DNA from 2 places in the Streptomyces sp. NPDC037301 genome. Region 2 is predicted to be linked to the other one. Evidence: riboswitches for the same ligand, from Rfam matches in the RefSeq annotation. Region 2 holds a riboswitch; the other holds the start of a gene.
What was found. A riboswitch is a leader RNA that binds a small molecule or an ion and turns the genes downstream of it on or off. The one in region 2 is predicted to bind thiamine pyrophosphate.

Region 1 (9,802 bases), on a different contig from region 2:
GGTGCCCTCGCCCGGAGACTGACGGGCGATGTCGCCCGCGTCCTCGGGGGAGCGGACCCGGTCGGGCAGCACCTTTGCCTTCAGCCCCTTCTCGTCCAGTGCGGCGGTGGCGTCCTCGACGGACAGCCCGGTGACATCCGGGACGCCGACCGGAGCGCCCTTGCTGACGACGAGGGCGACCGCGGAGTCCGGGTGGCGCTCGGTGCCCGCCGCCGGATCAGTGCGGATCACCTCGCCCCGTCCCGTCTCCTGGCTGAACTCCTTGGTGACCATGCCGGGCACCAGACCCGCCTCCTTCAGCGCACGCCTGGCATCCCCGAGTGAGAGGTCCTGGACATCGGGCACCTTCACGATCTCCGGTCCGCGCGAGACGACGAGCGTCACCGCGTCGTGCCCCCGGATGCGGGCGCCGGACTCGGGGTCGCTGCTGATGACCTTGCCGCGCTGGACGGTGTCGCTGTAGGCCCGTTCGACGCTCTTGAGTTCCAGGCCGGCGTCCGAGAGCCGCTCCTGGGCGGTCTTCTCGGTCTGGCCGAGCACCGAGGGGACCCGCGTGAACTGCCCGGAGTTGATGTACCAGACACCGGTGCCGATCCCCAGCGCCAGCAGCACCGCGACGACCACGGCGATGACGGAGCGCCGCGGACCGCGGCGGCGCAGGCCGTGCGGCGCGGGCTGCGGCGGCGTCGGCGGGGGCATCTCCAGCCGGCTGGTGTGGTGGGCGACGCCCTGGTCGGCCGGGAGCAGCCGCGGGATCACGCTCGTGCGGTCCTCGGCGGCGTCGTGCACCTCGGCGAGAGCCTGCGGCGGTACGGCGTCCAGCTGGGCGTCGGTGAGGCCTGAGCGGGCCTCGCGGGTCTCGGCGAGCAGCGCCACCGCGTCGAACGGGCGGACCTCGGGATTACGGGCGGTGGCGACGGCCACCAGGTCGTCGAGCTCGACCGGGAGCCCCGGGACGGCGGCCGACGGGGCCGGGACGTCCTCGTTGAGGTGCTGATAGATGACCTGGGCGGGGGTGTCGCCGGCGTGCGGCTTGGAGCCGGTCAGCATCTCGTACAGGACGACACCGCAGGCGTACACATCGGTGCGGGTGTCCGCCGTGCCGTGCTCTATCTGCTCGGGGGCGAGATAGGAGACGGTGCCCAGGACGGACCCGGTGGTGCTGGTGACGGCGCCCACGGCCCGTACGAGACCGAAGTCGGCGACCTTGACCCGGCCGTCGTCCCCTATCAGGACGTTCTCGGGCTTCATGTCGCGGTGCACGAAGCCCGCGCGGTGCGCGGCGCCCAGGGCGGCGAGGACCGGCTCCAGGATGTCCAGTGCGGCCCTCGGCTGCAGGGCGCCGCGCTCGCGCAGTACGTCGCGCAGAGTGCACCCCGCGACGTACTCCATCGCGAGGTAGACGTACTGGCCCTGGGCGCCCTGGTCGAAGACCGCGACGACATTGGGGTGCGCGAGCCGGGCCACGGACTTGGCCTCGCGGATGAAGCGCTCGACGAACGAGACGTCCGTGGCGAGCGCCGGGTGCATCACCTTGAGGGCGAGCACCCGGTCGAGCCGGGTGTCCACGGCCCGGTAGACCGTGGCCATGCCGCCCACGGCGATGCGGGCATCGACGCGGTAGCGGCCGTCGAGCAGCTGCCCGACGAGAGGGTCCTGGAGGGTCGTATCCACGCATGCGAGTCTACGAGCCGCCACGGACACGGCTCACGGGCCGGGGCAGACCCGGGGCCGTACTGCAGCCGAGCCGTGACAGGGACATGCGCGCCGCAGCCGCCGGCGGCGGTCCGGCCGGTCAGAACGCCGGGCGCTCCGGGTCCAGCACCGCGCGCCCCTCCACAGGCGACGAGGCCTCGGCGAAGTGGCGGCGCGGGATCCGGCCCGCGCGGTACGCCAGCCGCCCGCCCTCCACCGCATGCCGCATCGCCGCGGCCATCAGCTCGGGCTCCTGGGCCCGGGTCACCGCGGACGCCAGCATCACCGCCGCGCACCCCAGCTCCATCGCGAGCGCCGCGTCCGAGGCCGTCCCGGCGCCCGCGTCGAGAATCACCGGCACCCGGGCCTGCTCGACGATCAGCTGGAAGTTGTGCGGATTGCGGATGCCGAGGCCGGAGCCGATGGGGGAGCCGAGCGGCATGATCGCCGCGCACCCCACGTCCTGGAGCCTGCGGGCCAGCACGGGGTCGTCATTGGTGTACGGAAGCACGGTGAAGCCGTCGTCCACCAGGGTCTCCGCGGCGTCCAGCAGCTCGATCGGGTCGGGCAGCAGGGTCCGCTCGTCGGCCACCACCTCCAGCTTGATCCAGTCGGTGCCGAGCGCCTCGCGGGCCAGCCGGGCGGTCAGCACGGCCTCGCCCGCGGTGAAGCAACCCGCCGTGTTCGGCAGTACGCGGATGGAGAGCCGCTGGAGCACGGAGAGCACCGAGCCCTGCACGGTCGGGTCGAGGCGGCGCATCGCGACGGTGGTGAGCTCGGTACCGGAGGCGGTCAGGGAGCGTTCCAGCACGTCGAGGCTGGGCGCCCCGCCGGTTCCCATGATCAGCCGGGAGCCGAAGGCGGTGTCGCCGAGGGTGAAGAGGTCGTCGGGCATGGTCAGCCTCCCTGGACCGCGGTAAGGACCTCGACGCGGTCACCGTCACCGAGTGCGGCGGTGGACCACTGGCCGCGTGGGACGACGGTCTCGTTGACGGCGGCCGCGACGCCGGAGTGCGCGGCGGTCAGGGTGGCCACGAGGGTGTCCAGGGTGGTGCCCGCGGCGAGGAGACGGACCTCGCCGTTCACGGACACGGAGAGGGGCGCGGGGTCGGTCATGCGGGCTGCTCCTGATGTACCCAGACGGCGGCGGACGAGAAACGGTGCGGGGTGAAGGGGCGGGCCACCTCGGGCAGCTCGCCTGTGGTGAGGAGCTCTGCCATGACGTCACCGGTGACGGGAGCCAGCAGCACCCCGTTGCGGTGGTGGCCGGTGGCGAGGTGGAGGCCGGGCAGGGCGGTGGGGCCGAGCAGCGGGGCGTTGTCGGGGGAGGCGGGGCGCAGACCGGCCCGGGTCTCGGTGAGCGGCAGCTCGGTGATGCCGGGCACCAGCTCGTGGGCGTCCCGCAGCAGCTCGTAGACGCCGCCCGCGGTGACGGTGGTGTCCCAGCCCATCTCCTCGCTGGTGGCGCCGACGACCAGTTCGCCGTTCTCGCGCGGTACGAGATAGACATGGCTGCCCCGGACCACGGCCCGGACCGTCCGGGTGAGGAACGGCGCGTACGTGGCGGGCACGGTCAGCCGCAGTACCTGTCCCTTCACCGGCCGGACCGGCGGCACGACCTCGTCCGGCAGCCCCGGGAGGCGGCCGCTGAGGCTGCCCGCGGCGAGCACGACCTGGTCGGCGGCGAGCTCCGTCCCCCCGGCGAGCACGGCTCCGGCGGCCCGGTCGCGTATCACCGCCAGGCGCTCCACCCAGCCGCGGTGGAAGGCCACCCCGGCCCGTTCGCAGGCGGTCAGCAGTGCGGCGGCCAGTCGGCGGGGATCGATCTGGTGGTCGCCGTCGACCCGCAGACCGCCGCGGACGCCCGGCGCGAGCATCGGCTCCAGGCGGCGGCATTCGCGGCCGGTGAGCCACTCCGACTCCAGGCCCGAACGCTGCTGCAGGGCGTGCAGTTCCCGCAGATGGACACGGTCGTCGGAGTCCAGCGCGACGGCCAGGGTGCCGCAGGTGCGGAAGCCGGTCTCCTGGCCGCTCGCCGCCTCCAGCTCGGCCGCGAAGGCCGGATAGCGGGCGGCCGAGGCGACATTGAGGCTCAGCAGCATCTGTTCGCCGTAGTGGAGTTCGGTGACGGCGGCCAGCATGCCGGCCGCCACCCGGGCGGCTCCGCCACCTGGTTCGGGATCGACGACCGCGGTGCGCAGTCCGCGTTGCGCGGCCCGCCAGGCGGTCACCAGACCGATGATTCCGCCCCCGATGACAAGGACGTCGGATCCGTTTCCGTTCCGAGAAGAACGCATGGGTGCCCAACCCCTCCCTTCGCCGGCATGACCCGGATCAGGTTCGTACGGTCGAAGGCCGCCCCAGCCTCCCTCTCAGCCCGGTGCGTCCGGGCTCCCGCGAGTGTTTTACGTTGGCCACCCTAAACCGTTCCTGGGCAGTGAGCAGGAACGGGTCCTGTCCCACCGGCACGCCCCGAACGGTCTTGGGCGCACTGGTCCTCCGCTTTCGCGTCCTGGTCGGCGACGCATATCCCGTATGCGGTCCGTCCCGGGTGGGCGGAATTCCTACGACCTGGCCATGTGGGTGTGGCGAGAGGCGACGGGGAGGCCCCGAACCATCACTCCGGTTATACGGGGCCCCGACTGCTGACGCCACACCCGGCGTCCCAGATCGCACCGCGCACATTACGCACACCCAGTCGGGCATACCCATAGATTGTCACACTGTTCACTCGATCGTGCCCATGTTCGCCAAAACCGGGCGCTGGTCGATCAGTTGTGCACCGAGTTGCAGAGCAGCGGGACGAGCGCGGTCGAAGAGCCCCCCTTTCCTGACGATCCGTCAGATGTTTAAGGTGTACGGGTGAGCGAGCAGCAGCAGTCAGAGCAGCCGGACCGGCAGGCAGGGTGCCGCGTCGTCATCGTCGGCGCGGGCATGGCCGGCGTGCAGACGGCGGTGGCCCTGCGGGAACAGGGCTTCACCGGCTCCGTCGCCCTGATCGGCGCCGAACCGCACCAGCCCTACGACCGGCCCCCGCTGTCCAAGGCGGTACTGCTCGGCAAGGCCGAGGACTCCGCCTTCGACGTCGACTTCGAGGCGCTGGACATCGATCTGCAGCTGGGCCGCGAAGTCACCGGTGTGCGGCCGGGCGCGCATGAGCTGGACACCCCGTCAGGACCCGTCGCATACGACGTCCTGGTGATCGCGACCGGCGCCGAACCGGTTGTCCTGCCCGGCGCCGAGGGCGTTCCCGGCGTCCATCTGCTGCGCACCCTCGACGACGCGGCAAGGCTGCGGCCCGTACTCGACGGGCAGCACGGCGTCGTGGTCGTCGGCGCGGGCTGGATCGGCGCCGAGTTCGCCACCGCGGCCCGCGCCGCGGGCTGCGAGGTCACCGTCGTCGAGGCCGCCGACCGGCCCCTCGCGGGCGCGATGCCCGCCGAGGTCGCCGCCCCGATGACCGCCTGGTACGCCGAGAGCGGCGCCGAACTCCTCACCGGAGCCCGGGTCGCCCGCATCGAACCCGGCCGGGTGATCCTTGCGGACGGCCGCACGATCCCGGCCGGAGCGGTCGTCGTCGGAATCGGCGCACGGCCCGCCACCGGCTGGCTGGCCGGCTCCGGCATCGCGCTCGGCCCCGACGGATCGGTGACCGCCGACGGGGCGCTGCGCACCTCGCTCCCCGATGTGTACGCGGTCGGTGACTGCGCCTCGTTCCCCTCCTTGCGGTACGGCGAACGCCTTCTCGTCCACCACTGGGACAACGCCCTCCAGGGCCCTCGGACCGCCGCCGCCAACATCATCGGGGCGCGGGCCGAGAACGGCCCGGCGCCGCAGACGTACGACCCCGTGCCGTACTTCTGGTCCGAGCAGTTCGACCGGTTCGTGCAGTACGCGGGCCACCACGGGAGCGCCGACACCCTGCTGTGGCGCGGCGATCCGGCCGGTCCCTCCTGGTCGGTGTGCTGGCTGCGGGACGGCGTCCTGGTCGCGGTCCTCGCCGTCGGCCGGCCACGCGATCTGGCGCAGGGGCGCAAACTCATCGAGGCGGGGGCACGGCTCGATCCGGAGCGGGCCGGTGACCCGTCCGTACCGCTGAAGTCGGCGACTCGTCAGTAGGCCTACGGGCAACGGACGTTGACGTCCGCTATGTGGACGACCCCTTGGGGGGAGGCAAAAGTTAGTGCACTGTGCATCTTTTAGAGTGCTCATTTCATGTCTCTTCGAAGGATGCGCATGTTCCGACACAGATGGGCCCGCGCGCTGCGCGGAATCTCCATGGCCTCGGCGTCGATCGCCCTCGTCGGAGGCGCACTCGCCGCCCCGGCGTACGCGGGCACCGCTCCCCAGCCCGGTTCCAACCCGGCTGTCGACTACCAGGACCCGATCGACGCGCTGCCGCCGGTTTCCCGCCCGGACACCAAGCACTGCTCGGTGACGGCCGTCGACCACGACTTCGGCTACACCCTCGGCGGACCGCCGTACACCACCACGCTCACCCCGCCCGAGAAGTGCAAGGGGCCGTGGAACAAGGTCGTCCTCGACTGGTCGGGCAGCGTGAAGGGGCGTCAGTACGACCGCCTTGCCGCGGTTTTCATCGGTGGCGCGGAGGTCTTCCGCACCAGCACCGCCGAGCCCGACGACGACGGCATCAGCTGGCACGTCGCCAAGGACATCACCGACTTCGCGCCGCTCCTCAAGGACCCGCAGAAGCTCCAGCTCGAACTGGGCAATGTCGTCAACGAGACGTACACCGGCGTGTACAGGATCAAGCTGACGGTCACGTACTACCAGGCCGACCAGCGCCACCCGGCCGCCACCACGGCCGACAGCATCGTCCCGCTCGGTGACACCGGCTCCGGCGGCGCCCCCTGGATGAACGTCGGCAAGGGCGGCTCCACCCGCACCGAGGTCACCTTCCCGCGCAATCTGACCAACGCGCGCCTGGAGGTCTACGCACGCGGGGGCGGCTGCGACGAGCAGTGGTTCGACGCGGTCCCCAGCGACCTGGCGGAAACCGCTCCGGACTATCTCTGCGGCGGCGGCCCCTACCGTGAGGTGCAGGTCGCGGTGGACGGACAGCCCGCCGGTCTCGCCCAGCCGTACCCCGTGGTGTACTCCGGCGGCATCGTGCCGACCCTGTGGCGCCCGATCCCGGCCATCGACCAGTTCAAGACCGAGGCGTACGACATCGACCTCACCCCCTTCGCGGGTCTGCTGGCCGACGGCAAGCCGCATGCCATCAGCATCACTCCGTACGGTGCGGCCGACGGCTGGACCGTCGACGGTTCACTCTTCCTCGACACGGACGCGCACACGTCCCGCACGAGCGGCAAGGTGACCACCAACACGCTCAGTCACACCCCGGTCGTGAAGACCGTCCAGACCCCGGGCAAGGACGGCTCCACGGACGTCTCCGTGTCGACCGGCCGCTCCTGGAAGATCTCGGGCTACGTCGAGACCTCGAAGGGCCGGGTCACCACCACCGTCGAGCAGAAGTTCGCTTACACCAACACGGACAACGTCTCCCGCACGGGCAGCCATCAGGTGATGCATCAGCGTGACCACGGTTCCACCACGGTGACGACCAGGACCCGCGGGCGCACGGACGCGCAGCGGCATACCTGGTCCTACCCCATCGACGTGGACATGGACATCCCGGTGTACGGCGATTACAACAACTACGACATAAGGGCCGACGTCACCCAGCGCCGTGTGCTCGTCGACACGTCCCGTAAGGGCTCCGCACACGCGTGGCACACGGACGCGGTCACGGACGACACCGTGGACTCGACCGGCAACCTCGTCCGCACGGGTGGTGTCGTCCAGTCGGCCGACGGAGCCTCGACCGAGAAGTACCGGGGCACCACGGACACCGGAGCCTGCTACTCGCGCTCCCTGACGACCGCGCACGGCTGGATCACCCGCGACCGGCAGAGCCACTGCCGCGTCGCGGACGTGGTCCGCGACGCCCTGAAGGGCTGAGTCCGGCTACCGACTGTCGGCCCGGGATGGCACGCTTGTCCCTGTGACCGAGATTGACGCAAAGATCGATGCTCTCGTCCCCGCCTGGCTCCACCTTCCCGACATCGCCGAAATGCTCGATGTCGAGGTGACGCGCGTGCGGCAGCTGGTCAAGGAGGGCCAGCTCATCGCCGTACGACGTGGTGAGAACCGGACGCTCCAGGTGCCTGCCGCCTTCATCGACGGCAACAAGGTGGTCAAGGGTCTCTCCGGAACCCTGACGCTCCTGAGGGACGACGGCTACACCGACGAAGAGATGCTGGAATGGCTCTTCACCCCCGACCCGACCCTGCCGGGCACCCCTGCCCAGGCGCTGAGCGAGAATCGCGGCACGGAGGTGAAGCGCCGCGCCCAGGCGCTCGCCGTCTGACCGCAGTCCGTACGTGAGGGGCGGGCCGCGCAGCAATGCGCGGCCCGCACCCCCGCGCTGTACCGATAACCGTTCCGCAACGCTCTCCAGGGGGAAGCGCACCATGTCCACGCCTCGCGCGCTGCTGTCCGATGCCCGGCTCTATCTGTGCACGGACGCCCGCAGGCGCCAAGGTGACCTCCCCGCGTTTCTCGACGCCGTCCTTTCCAGCGGGGTGGACATCGTCCAGCTGCGCGACAAGGGCATGGAAGCGGCCGAGGAGCTCGAACACCTGGCGGTATTCGCCGAAGCCTGCAGGCGCCACGGCAAGCTCCTCGCGGTGAACGACCGGGCCGATGTCGCCCACACCATCGGCTCCGATGTGCTGCACCTCGGCCAGGGCGACCTGCCGGTCCCCGCCGCCCGCGCCATCATCGGCGAGGACGTGGTGATCGGCCGCTCCACCCACGCCGAGTCCGAGGTCGACGCGGCCGCCGCCGAGCCCGGGGTGGACTACTTCTGCACCGGCCCCTGCTGGCCCACCCCGACCAAGCCCGGCCGGCACGCCCCGGGCCTGGACCTCGTGCGGTACGCCGCCTCGCTCGACCAGCGGCGTCCGTGGTTCGCCATCGGCGGAATCGACGCGGGCAATCTCGACGAGGTGCTGGACGCCGGAGCGCGCCGGGTGGTCGTCGTACGGGCGATCACCGAGGCCACCGACCCGGCCGCCGCCACCGCCGAGCTGGCCAAGCGAATCCGGGTGCGCACCAGAGCGTGATCCGGCCAGATGTCCGAAGGGTGGACAAACAACCAGTCAATTCGGGCAATTACCGCTGGTCTGGTCCTGTGGCCGTCGCGCTCTGGTTAACCTGCCCGTATGGCCCTTGGCACACCTTCTACCAGGACAGATCACGCGCGCACGGTGCGTGAGTTCCTCGCGACCGGCAAGACTTCGTATTCGTTCGAGTTCTGGGCGCCCAAGACCGAGAAGGGCGAGCGGAACCTCTGGAATGCGCTGCGCCGCGTCGAGGCGGTGGGGCCGAGCTTCGTCTCGGTGACCTACGGGGCCGGTGGCTCCACTCGGGCCGGGACGGTCAAGGCCACCCAGCAGATCGCTGCCGATTCCACGCTCACCCCGGTCGCGCACCTCACGGCGGTCAACCACTCCGTCGCCGAGCTGCGCAATATGATCGGGCAGTACGCCGACGCCGGAATCCGGAACATCCTCGCCGTGCGCGGAGACTCGCCCGGCGACCCGATGGGCGAGTGGGTCGAGCACCCGCAGGGTGTCCAGTACGCGGCCGATCTCGTCCGGCTCATCAAGGAATCCGGCGATTTCTGCGTCGGCGTCGCGGCATTTCCCGAGATGCACCCGCGTTCGACCGACTGGGACACCGACACCCGGCATTTCGTGGACAAGTGCCGCGCCGGTGCCGACTATGCGATCACCCAGATGTTCTTCAATCCGGAGGACTATTTGCGGATGCGTGACCGCGTGGTCGCTGCGGGTTGCGAAACGCCGATCATCCCCGAGGTCATGCCGCTGACCAGCGTGAAGCAGTTGGACCGGTTTGCGCAGCTCAGCAACGCGTCTTTCCCTTCAGCACTGAAAGAACGCATCCTCGCTGCCAAGGACGATCCCGCCGCTGTACGCTCCATTGGCATCGACTTCGCAACGCAGTTCTGCGCGAGGCTGCAATCCGAGGGTGTGCCCGGACTGCACTTCATTACGCT
Region 2 (9,802 bases):
GGAGTTGGCCCGGCTCCGGCGGCTGACGGTGCCCGCGATGCTGCTGCCGGCGCTGGGCAACATCGGCATCAACTACATCGCGCCGCTGCTCGTCGCGAAGCTCGTCGGTCGGATCGCCGGCGACGCCGGAATCGCCATCGGCTCGACGCTGCCCTACATCCTCGGCTTCGCCGGCGTCCTGCTGCTCGCGGAGACGCTGTGGCGCGTCGGCCTGCACTGCCTGAACCGCCTTGACGCCCTCGGCATCGAGCACCTGTACGTGATCGGCATGGACGAGCTGTTCGCCAAGGACGCCACGTTCTTCCACGACACCTTCGCCGGGTCGCTGACCAAGCGGGTCCTGAGCTTCGCGTCCCGCTTCGAGGAGTTCGTCGACACGCTGACGTTCTCGGTCGTGGGCAGCTTCGTGCCCCTCGTGTTCGGGTCGGTGGTGCTCTGGCACTACGAACCGCTGCTCGTTGTCGGGCTCTTGGCGATGATCGCGCTGACGGCGCTGTGCGTGACGCCCCTCATCCGCCGCCGCCAGGCGCTCGTCGACCAGCGTGAGGAGGCGATCGCCCGGGTGTCGGGCCACGTCGCCGACAGCCTGATGAACATGGACACGGTCCGGGCGTTCGCCGCCGAGGAGCGCGAGGCCGCCGAGCACCGATCCCGCGTCGCGGTGTCGCGGCGGCTCACGTTGCGGTCGTGGGACTACGGCAACCTGCGCATCGACACACTGGTCGCACCGATGTCCGTGCTGACCAACGCGCTGGGCCTGCTGCTCGCAGTCGCGATCGGCGGGGGCGGGCACGGCGTGGAGGCGATCGTGGTCGCATTCACGTACTACACCAACGCAACGCGGATCATGTTCGAGTTCAACCAGATCTACCGCCGCCTGGAGAGCTCGATGACGGAGGCCGCGCAGTTCACCGAACTGCTGCTGAGGCCACCGACCGTTCTCGACCCGGCATCGCCGGAGCCGCTGCTGTCCCGGGCCGCCGACGTCCACTTCGAGCACGTGACCTTCGCCCACGCAGGCGCCGAGCCGCTCTTCGAGGGCCTCGAACTGGCTGTGCCCAGCGGGGCGAAAATCGGCCTCGTCGGCCGGTCCGGAGGGGGCAAGACCACGCTCAGCCGGCTGCTGCTGCGGATGACTGACATCGACGCCGGCCGGATCCTGATCGGGGGTCAGGACATCAGCGCGCTGCGCCAGGCCGACCTGCGCAGCCTGATCGCCTACGTGCCACAGGACCCGGCGATGTTCCACCGCACGCTGCGGGACAACATCGCGTTCGCCCGGCCGGACGCCACCGACGCCGAGATCCGCCGCGCGGCCGAGGCTGCGCACGTCACGGAGTTCGCCGACGCGCTGCCTGACGGCTTCGACACCATGGTGGGCGAGCGCGGTGTCAAGCTGTCCGGCGGACAGCGCCAGCGGGTCGCCCTCGCCAGGGCGATCCTTCGCGACGCGCCGATCCTGCTGCTCGACGAGGCGACCAGCGCCTTGGACTCCGAAAGCGAGATCCTCGTCCAGGAGGCGCTGTGGCGGCTCATGGAGGGGCGGACGGCGCTCGTGGTGGCGCACCGCCTGAGCACGGTCGCCACCATGGACCGGCTCGTCGTCCTCGACCGCGGACGGATCGTCGAGCAGGGCACGCACCAGGAGTTGCTCGCGTCGGACGGCGCCTAAGCGAAGCTGTGGCAGCACCAGTCGGGCGGCTTCCTCGACGACACCCCTGCGCGGGCCGACCTGCAATGAACGCGACTCCGGCGGGTGTGGCCCCGCGCCTGCCGACACCCTCGTCCGTACTGGTCGGACGGTTCTGCCTGGTTCGTGGGGGTTACCCCGGCCCGGTGCCGCTGCTGCCGGCCCGGGCGGTTCGACCGTCATGCCCGGCCGTCACCGGCGGGCCGCCACGCTTCATGAGGTGACCCCGCACAGGCGGCTGCAAGGCCCGAAGAAGAGGGAGCCAAAAGGGACGTGCCGGACAGCCCTCATGCCGGCGCTTCCGTGACGAGGAATCTGGCGCGGAGCAGGACAGCAGCCGGGAACGTCTCCACACAGGCACCGCCCGGCGGGGCGTGCGGTGGCCCGGCGGTGCGGGACTCATCCACTGGCGTCAGGCGCGCCCGTGGATCCGCCAGCCGTGGTCCACCGGCCCGATCCCGGCCCCCAGCGCGAACCCCGCCGCGATCGCCGCGGTGACGTAGTCCTTGGCCCGGCGTACCGCATCCGGTACCGGGTGGCCCTGCGCCAGGCCCACCGCGATGGCCGAGGCGAGCGTGCAGCCTGTGCCGTGGGTGTGGCGGTTGTCGTGCCGCGGGGCGCGCAGCCAGTGCTCCTCCTCGCCGTCCGTCAGCAGGTCCGCCGCCTCGCCCGGCAGGTGGCCGCCCTTCACCACCACCCAGCGGGGCCCATACGTGAGCAGCCGCGCGGCAGCGCGGCGCATGCCTGCTTCGTCCGTCACCGTGATGCCGGTGAGCTGCGCGACCTCGTCGAGATTCGGCGTGGCCACCGTCGCGACCGGCAGCAGCGCGGTCCGTACGGCATCCAGCGCGTCATCGGCCAGCAGCTTGTCGCCGTGCTTGGACACGCTCACCGGGTCCACGACGACCGGGGCCGCCACGTCCGACAAGAGCTCGGCGACCACCGTGACCAGCTCGGGCGAGGAGAGCATCCCCGTCTTGACCGCCTGGACACCGATGTCGTCCATGACACTGCGGTACTGCGCGCGAACCGCCTCCACGGGGAGTTCCCATGCGCCCTGCACGCCCAGGGAGTTCTGTGCCGTGACAGCCGTGAGCACGCTCATTCCGTGGGTGCCGAGCGCCAGCATCGTCTTCAGGTCGGCCTGGATTCCGGCTCCTCCGCCGGAGTCGGATCCGGCGATCGTCAGCACGCGGGGCGGCGCGGTCATGCGTGGCTCTCCTCTCGGTTGCAGGTCCATGCCCGGGCGTATGCGCGGGCCGCTGCTCGGGGGTCCTCGGCGGCGCAGATACCGGAGACGGCTGCGGCACCCATCGCCCCGGCATCCCGCAGGCGTGGCAGGTCGGCCGGGGTGACGCCGCCGATGGCCACGGCCGGCAGGTCGCTGAGCCGGGCGAGGCGGGCGAAACCGGCATGCCCGAGTGCGGCCGGGGCATCCGCCTTGGTCCGGGTCGCGTGCAGCGCGCCGATGCCGATGTGGTGGACGCGTGCCGGATCCCCGGCGGCGGCGCGCAGTTCGTCGGGGGTGGCGGCGCTCAGGCCCAGGACCGCGTGCTCACCGATCAGTTCGCGTACCGCGGCCGGCGGCAGATCCGACTGGCCGACGTGGACCCCGGTGACGCGCGCCCCGGCTGCCCGGGCCGCCAGGAACACGTCCACACGGTCGTTGACGATCAGCGCCACCCGTTCGGGGACGACGGCGGCCACTTCCAGAACCGTACGCAGGAACGCCCTCCCGGCGGCGTGCTTCTCCCGGATCTGCACGGCGGTGACGCCTCCGGCCACCGCCAGGGCGACGGTCTCGGCCACGCTCCGGCCGCGGGCCGCGCACTGGGCTGCGTCCGTGACCAGGTAGACCGACAGATCCACCGACGCCGCAGTCACGAGAGCACCGCCAGCTCGGCGAGGTCGGATTCCTCCAGCGCGGCGAGCGCGTCCAGGAACGAGACGGCGAAACTGCCGGGCCCGGAGGCCTCCTTCGCGGCGAGCTCGGCGGCGACCGTGTACACGGCCACGGCGGCCACCGTCGCGGCGAACCGGTCCGCGGCGACCGCCGCGAAGGCCGCCACCACCGCACCCAGCGCACAGCCGCCACCTGTCACCCGGGTCAACAGGGCGTCCCCATGGGCGATCCGGGCACTGCGCACCCCGTCGGTGACGAAGTCGACGGGCCCCGACACGGCGACCACGCAGTCGGTTGCACGAGCCAGCGCGCGCGCTGATTCCTCGGCGGCCTCGACGCCGTGGGAGGAATCCACGCCGCGACCGCCACCGCCCGCGCCCGCGAGCGCGATGATCTCGGACGCGTTGCCCCGGATCACAGTCGGCCGCAGCTCCAGGAGCTCTCGTGCCAGCGCGGTGCGTACCGGCAGGGCGCCGACCGCCACCGGGTCGAGCACCCACGGCGTACCGGCCGAAGCCGCCGCCCGCGCGGCCTCGGCCATGGCGGAGCGCTGCTCCGCGTGCGGGGTGCCGAGATTGACCAGGACGCCTGAGGCGACCCGGGCGAACGGGCCGGCCTCTTCCGGAATGTCGACCATGGCCGGTGAAGCGCCCAGCGCCAGCAGGACGTTGGCGGTGAACCCAGTGACCACCGAGTTGGTCAGGCACTGCACCAGCGGGGAGTCCGCCCGCACGTGTGCGAGGGCCTGTGGGACGAAGACGGTGTGATCGGCGGATGTCGAGGGCATTCGGATTCGCTCCGTGCGGGAGGGGATGGTGTCGGGACGCCGGGGCACGGCGGTCAGTCCTGCGGTCGGTGACGCAGGCGCAGCGGGGCGTATACCGCCAGGGCCACGAGGAATGCCACGTAGTACGAGAGGTCGGCGCCGTGCAGGGCAGCCGCCACCGGGCCCACGTACAGACTGGTGTCCATGAACGGTACGGCGGCGGCGAAGGCGACGACGAACGCCAGCAACGGGGGCCATCCGGGCTGTGCCCGGGCGGTCTCGCCGGCGAGGTCGATCGCGGCGCCGCCCCTCGCCCGGGCCCGGGCGAGCCAGTCGACGACGACGATCGCCACGAAACCGGGAATCCAGTAGCCGACGAACAGCAGCACGTTCTGGAAGCGGGCCGTGGTGTCGGCAGCGTGCATCCACAGCACCAGAGGGAAGCCGAGCGCGGCGGCGAGGGCGGCAGCCGCCGGACGCGGAAGGCGCACTCCCACGGTCTGCAGCGCCAGGGAACCGCTGTAGTCGTTCATGGCGTTGCTGCTGAGGGCCGCCAGCGCCACGGCGAGCAGCCCGAACGCGCCCAGCGCCCCGCCGCCCAGCAGCTCGTCCACACCCGCGGCGGTCTGGTCGGTCAGCAAGGAGGCACCCCACAGGCCGAGTGTCTGGACGGCCACGAAGGACACCACAAGGCCGAGCAGCGTGCACCAGAACATGCGTGGGCGCGAGGTGGTACGCGGCAGGTAGCGGCTGAAGTCGCTGGCGTATGGAGCCCAGGACAGGGCCAGACTCAGCGCGATGGTGCTGGTCAGGACGAACGCGCCGACCTGGTCGGCGCCGTGCGCGGTGCCGGTGCCGGCGGGGTGGACACCGTCGAGCAGCCGCCAGGCGATCAGCGCGAATGCGGCCGCGAGCACGAAGGTCATGCCGATCTGAAGCCGGTGGATGGCCTCGTAGCCCAGCACGCCGAGGGCGCCCTGGGCCACCAGCATGACCAGGACACCGAGCCAGAACGGCCAGCCGCACAGCCGCGCGAACGCGTCCCCGCCGAACAGCCCGATCAGCGCGTCCCAGGCGACCGAGGACAGCCATTGCAGGATGCCGGGCACCGCTACGCCGCGGCCGAAGGCGAGCCGGGCCAGCGGCAGCTGCCCGGCACCGGTCTGGCTCCCCCAGGTGCCCAGGTAGGCGGTGGGCACCGCGCCGAGGACGGTGCCCAGCACGACGGCGGCGAGCGCGGCTGCGAAGTCCAGGCCGAGGGCGATGCCGACGGTGCCGGTGAACACGCCGGTCATCGTCAGATTGGGGGCGAACCATACGGTGAACAGGCGCCCGGGACCGCCGTAGCGGTTGCTCTCGGGGACCGGCTCTATACCGTGCGCTTCGACACGGAGGTCGCCGGGGGCCGCCGGCATCCGTCCGTCGAAGACGGTCTGCCGGCCGTCGGCGGGCAGACCGCCGGATACATGCGCCAAAGGCATGGAAGACATCCCTCCGCCAGTACGAACTGGTTCAGGTTCGACGGGTGTGATCTCAGCCCTCGAATGGGGCACCCCGTGTCCGGTACGACGGACAGACTAACCCGATCGCTCCGGCCCTCACATCGCCGGGACCAGGTACTCCGAAAGGATCTCCGACGGGAGCAAGGGGCTGCTCGGCCCGGATGGTCTTGCCGTCGCGGTCGGAGTGGGCGCCCCAACGGGAGGCGAGCCGGGCCACCGGGAAAAGTCCGCGGCCGCCCTCGTCGCGGGTGCGCGCAGCGCAGGTGCGGGGCGCTGAGACTGCCGTCGGAGACCTCGCAGATGAGGACTTCGGCGCGGATGAGGCGCAGGGAGAGCGGGCCGCGCGTGCCGGATGGCGTTGACGATCAGCTAACTGACCATCAGTTCGGTGGTGAGGACGGGCGGTTCCAGACCCTCGGTCGGCAAGCTGACGGGTGGTGAGGGTACGGGCGCGGGCGACCTGCGCGGGGTCAACCGGCAGCTCCCGGCGGACGGCCCGTCCTGCTTCCAGAACGCGGGGGCGGGCAAGGAGCAGGGCCGCGTCACCGGATCGGGGCCCTGGCAGCAGGGTGGTCGCCATGGCATCGCAGAGCTGCCCGAGCGGTCGTGCGGGGCCGGCCATGGTGCGGGGCAGCCGGTCGGGCCCGGCGTCCATGTCCCGGTCCGGTGTCTTGAGGAGGCCGTCGGTGCACAGCGCGAAGAAGGAGCCTTCCCCGAGTCGGCGTTCAGCGGTCTCGAAAGGCAGCCCGCCGCGCGGCCTGCCCCAGCGCCTCACCGTCATCGCAGCACGTGACCACCGCGATGCCCTCCCTCCGCGGGCTCGCTCACTTCTGGCTGAGCTTGATGTGCTCGGTCAGGTTGCCGACCTCCCTGCCGAGTTTCTGCACGGGGTCGGCGAAGGAGGCCAGGGCGGACTCGATGTCGACCGCTGCGGCCGTGTGATGCTCCATGACGGCTGCGTGCTCCAGCCGTGCCCACACAGCGGCTTCGGCCACCAGCGCGTCGCGCTGAGGACTGGCAACCGGGTGCTGGGATGCCTGGGTAAGCAGCTCGCGGGCCCTCTGGGCAGGGGTGCTGTCGTTCATGGACCGAATCTTTCCAGCGGAGGCGGGGCGACGCGCGGTTTCGGGGGCGGGACACCCAGACCGAGCCGGTGGTGGAACTGGCACAGCATGCAGACAAGATCGCCGTGACCGGCGACGATCCCACGATGTCCGTTGCCCGGCCGGGGGCTCGTCCCAGACACGGCTGGCCATGGCGCGGCGGGGATGCCCGGGTGGATGATCTCGGCACATGACCGTTCAGCCGTCGGCCCGCAGGGCGTGGAGCAGCATCGGCAGCGAGGAGTGCAACTCACGCTGCCAGTAGGCCCAGCCGTGGGTCCCCGGTCCGTAGAAGTGAGTGGTCACCTGCTTGGCGCCCTTGCGTCCGAGCTCGCTCGCAAGGGCCTGGTTCTGCCTGTTGAAGTCCGCTTCGAGTGCGCTCGTGCTGCCCGGCGGGTCCAAGGGGCCGGTGGTGCCGTCACCGCAGGACAGGTAGACGGGGATCGACTTGAGGCGCTTGGCCAGGTGGAACGGGTCGTGGGCCGCCCAGATGTCACGTTGCGCAACCGGGTCGCCCCAGACCCTCAGCGGGTCGTTGCCCTGACCGGCGAAGAATCCCATGATGCGGTTCACCGACTCGTCGTTGAGCAGCGGGTGCACAGAGCCGGAGTACGCCGCGGCCGCCTTGAACATCCCGGGGTGCCGGGCGGCATACAGCAGGGCGCCCTGGCCACCCATCGAAAGTCCCGCCACGACGCGGTTCCTGCTCGCCCCCCAGTCATGCTCAAGGAGGAGGCGCAGCTCCTTGGTGTGAAAGGTCTCCCACGCCGGGTCACCGCCCTGGCCGTAGTTCCACCAGTCGCTGTACCAGCCGTTCCAGCCGGCCTCCGGCATGACCACGAGGACGTCGCGCAGGCCGTCGGTCCGCGCGATGTCGGTCCGACTGGTCCACGACGTGTAGTCCCCGCAGCAGCCGTGCAGCAGCCAGAGGGTCGGCCAGTGCCTGCTCCGGTCGCCCGGGTCCCAGCCATCGGGCGTGAGCAGACGCACGTTCACCGTCCGGCCGCCGAGGGCCGGTGAACGGACCGACAAGTCGACCTGTCGGTCGGCAACCTGGGTGACCGCGACTACCTCGGCACCCCGGGACGAGGGCCAGAACCCGCCCGCTCCCCCGGCAGGTGGCACCGTCGACGCGGTGGCCGGCGCCGACGGGGTCGACGCCAGGGTGAGCAGCAGCGCGGCAAGGACGAGCAGGAGGCGGGCTCGGCGGATCGGGATGGCGGTCATGGCGGCTCCTGGCGGTCGGTGGTAGCCGGCTCGGGCGTTGTCGGACCGGGCTGGGTCAGCCCCGGTCGGGCAGGATCAGCAGTGCGTCCCCGACGGGGCGTTCACCGGCCGCGTCGGACGGATCGTTGATCACTTCTCCGTCGACCACCATGGTGGTCGACCCGCCACCGTCAAGATTGACCGCGTCGCGCAGGCCGAGTGCCCGGGCGACGGCGGCGCTCTCGGGGATGCTCAGCCCGAGCGCGTCCGTGCTGCGTCCGTCGGCCGTGACCAGCAAGGTCCTGCCGGCTGCGTCCACCCCGGCCAGCGTGCGTGGATTGCGCTTGTGCACCCAGCCGTAGTAGAAGCTCGCGTTGCTCGGCTGCACCATCCCGTCGGTCGCAGCCGTGACGTGCAGGCGTCCGTCGCGGACCAGTTCGGGACCGCCGTTGAGGATGCTCGTCGCCGGTGACGGGGAGACCTTACGGCCGCTGCCGTCCCGCAACGTCCTCTCGACGCGCAGGGGCCGGCCGACCTGCGCCAGGGCGGCCAGCTCGGCGACGCGGGTGCCGGTCGCCTGCACGGAGCTGCCGCCGGCCGGCAGCGGTCCGCCGCGTGGTGAGCGCAGTTCCAGGACCCGTCCGCGGGGGTCCAGTACGGCCTCGAGGCCGTCGCCCTGCGGCGTCTGCCGACCGTATTCAGGCGTGAAGGCGACGAGTTCGTCGCGGTCGGTGCAGGTCACGTCGTGCAGGGGCAGCGAGGTCGGAGTGTCGTCGGCGGTGCCGCCGCAGTTCCTGATCAAGCCCGGTACGCGGTCGATGCCGTCCAGGGGTTGCGACGCGTCCCGGCCGACGACCCGCCCCTTCCAGGTGAGCCGGGTGACTCTGCTGTGCCGGCCGGAGTCGCGCATCACCAGGCCGGGGCGCCCGTTCACCGGCTCGCTCAGCAGCCGGCCGTCGTAGACGCCGACGCCGGCCGGATCGCCCGGTGCTCCGGCTCGCGGGTCGAGGACGAAGAACCCGGCATTGACCGCTGCGGTCGCGCCGGCCGCGGCCGCCAGCTCACTGGTCTTCTCGCGGTTCTCCAGATCGGGACCGTACGACGCCTTGAGCCCGCCGCGGAACCGGTCCGGGTCGATGGTGAGCACGTCGATCCGCCACGGGCCACGGTCCTCGGGGTTGCCGTCCCAACCGGTGTACACGACGGACCCGGCGTACCCGGCCCCTCTCAGCCGGGTGAGCTCGGCCGTCGCGGCGGACTGCGAGTCGAACTGCCCGACCCGGACCCGCCACCCAAGCGTTCCACCGGCGTAGTCGGCGACGGCCGGAGTCGTGACTTCCTCGACCCGGGCGTCGAAGCCGTCCCCCTGAACGTCGGCAGTCAGCTCGTCGGCGCTCGTCCGGTCCTTGAGCGCCGTCGGCGGCGCGTCGGGGTCCGGCGAGGTGGCACCGCCGGGTATGGAAACCTCGACCGTCCACGCGAGCGCCGGAGCGTCGGCACCGCGCACGATCCGCGTGAGGGTCACGCCGGGCTGCAGCGTCCGCGTGCTGCGGGTCTCGGTCAAGCCGACGGCGCCCAGCGGCAGGGCACGCGTCGGCCCCGGCCGCGGCTCGGAGGAGGCAGGCGCCGGCA

Region 1: it holds a riboswitch for thiamine pyrophosphate, as region 2 does, so the genes downstream of both, thiO (glycine oxidase ThiO) here and ACZ7IB_RS43225 (purine-cytosine permease family protein) in region 2, are expected to answer to the same signal.

What each region holds. Positions count from the first base shown of each region.
Region 1 covers NZ_JBVJWD010000016.1:116,775-126,576, reverse strand. Annotated here, with positions in the region: gene pknB (Stk1 family PASTA domain-containing Ser/Thr kinase) at 1-1,674, opposite strand, end outside; gene ACZ7IB_RS25125 (thiazole synthase) at 1,796-2,590, opposite strand; gene thiS (sulfur carrier protein ThiS) at 2,593-2,811, opposite strand; gene thiO (glycine oxidase ThiO) at 2,808-3,992, opposite strand; TPP riboswitch at 3,990-4,103, opposite strand; gene ACZ7IB_RS25110 (NAD(P)/FAD-dependent oxidoreductase) at 4,558-5,814, shown strand; gene ACZ7IB_RS25105 (peptide-N4-asparagine amidase) at 5,932-7,680, shown strand; gene ACZ7IB_RS25100 (Rv2175c family DNA-binding protein) at 7,724-8,089, shown strand; gene thiE (thiamine phosphate synthase) at 8,193-8,846, shown strand; gene metF (methylenetetrahydrofolate reductase [NAD(P)H]) at 8,946-9,802, shown strand, end outside.
Region 2 covers NZ_JBVJWD010000062.1:18,397-28,198, forward strand. Annotated here, with positions in the region: gene ACZ7IB_RS43205 (ABC transporter ATP-binding protein) at 1-1,672, shown strand, start outside; gene thiD (bifunctional hydroxymethylpyrimidine kinase/phosphomethylpyrimidine kinase) at 2,103-2,900, opposite strand; gene thiE (thiamine phosphate synthase) at 2,897-3,574, opposite strand; gene thiM (hydroxyethylthiazole kinase) at 3,571-4,380, opposite strand; gene ACZ7IB_RS43225 (purine-cytosine permease family protein) at 4,434-5,840, opposite strand; TPP riboswitch at 5,832-5,926, opposite strand; gene ACZ7IB_RS43230 (SpoIIE family protein phosphatase) at 5,893-6,642, opposite strand; gene ACZ7IB_RS43235 (hypothetical protein) at 6,686-6,946, opposite strand; gene ACZ7IB_RS43240 (alpha/beta hydrolase) at 7,163-8,191, opposite strand; gene ACZ7IB_RS43245 (phosphodiester glycosidase family protein) at 8,247-9,802, opposite strand, start outside.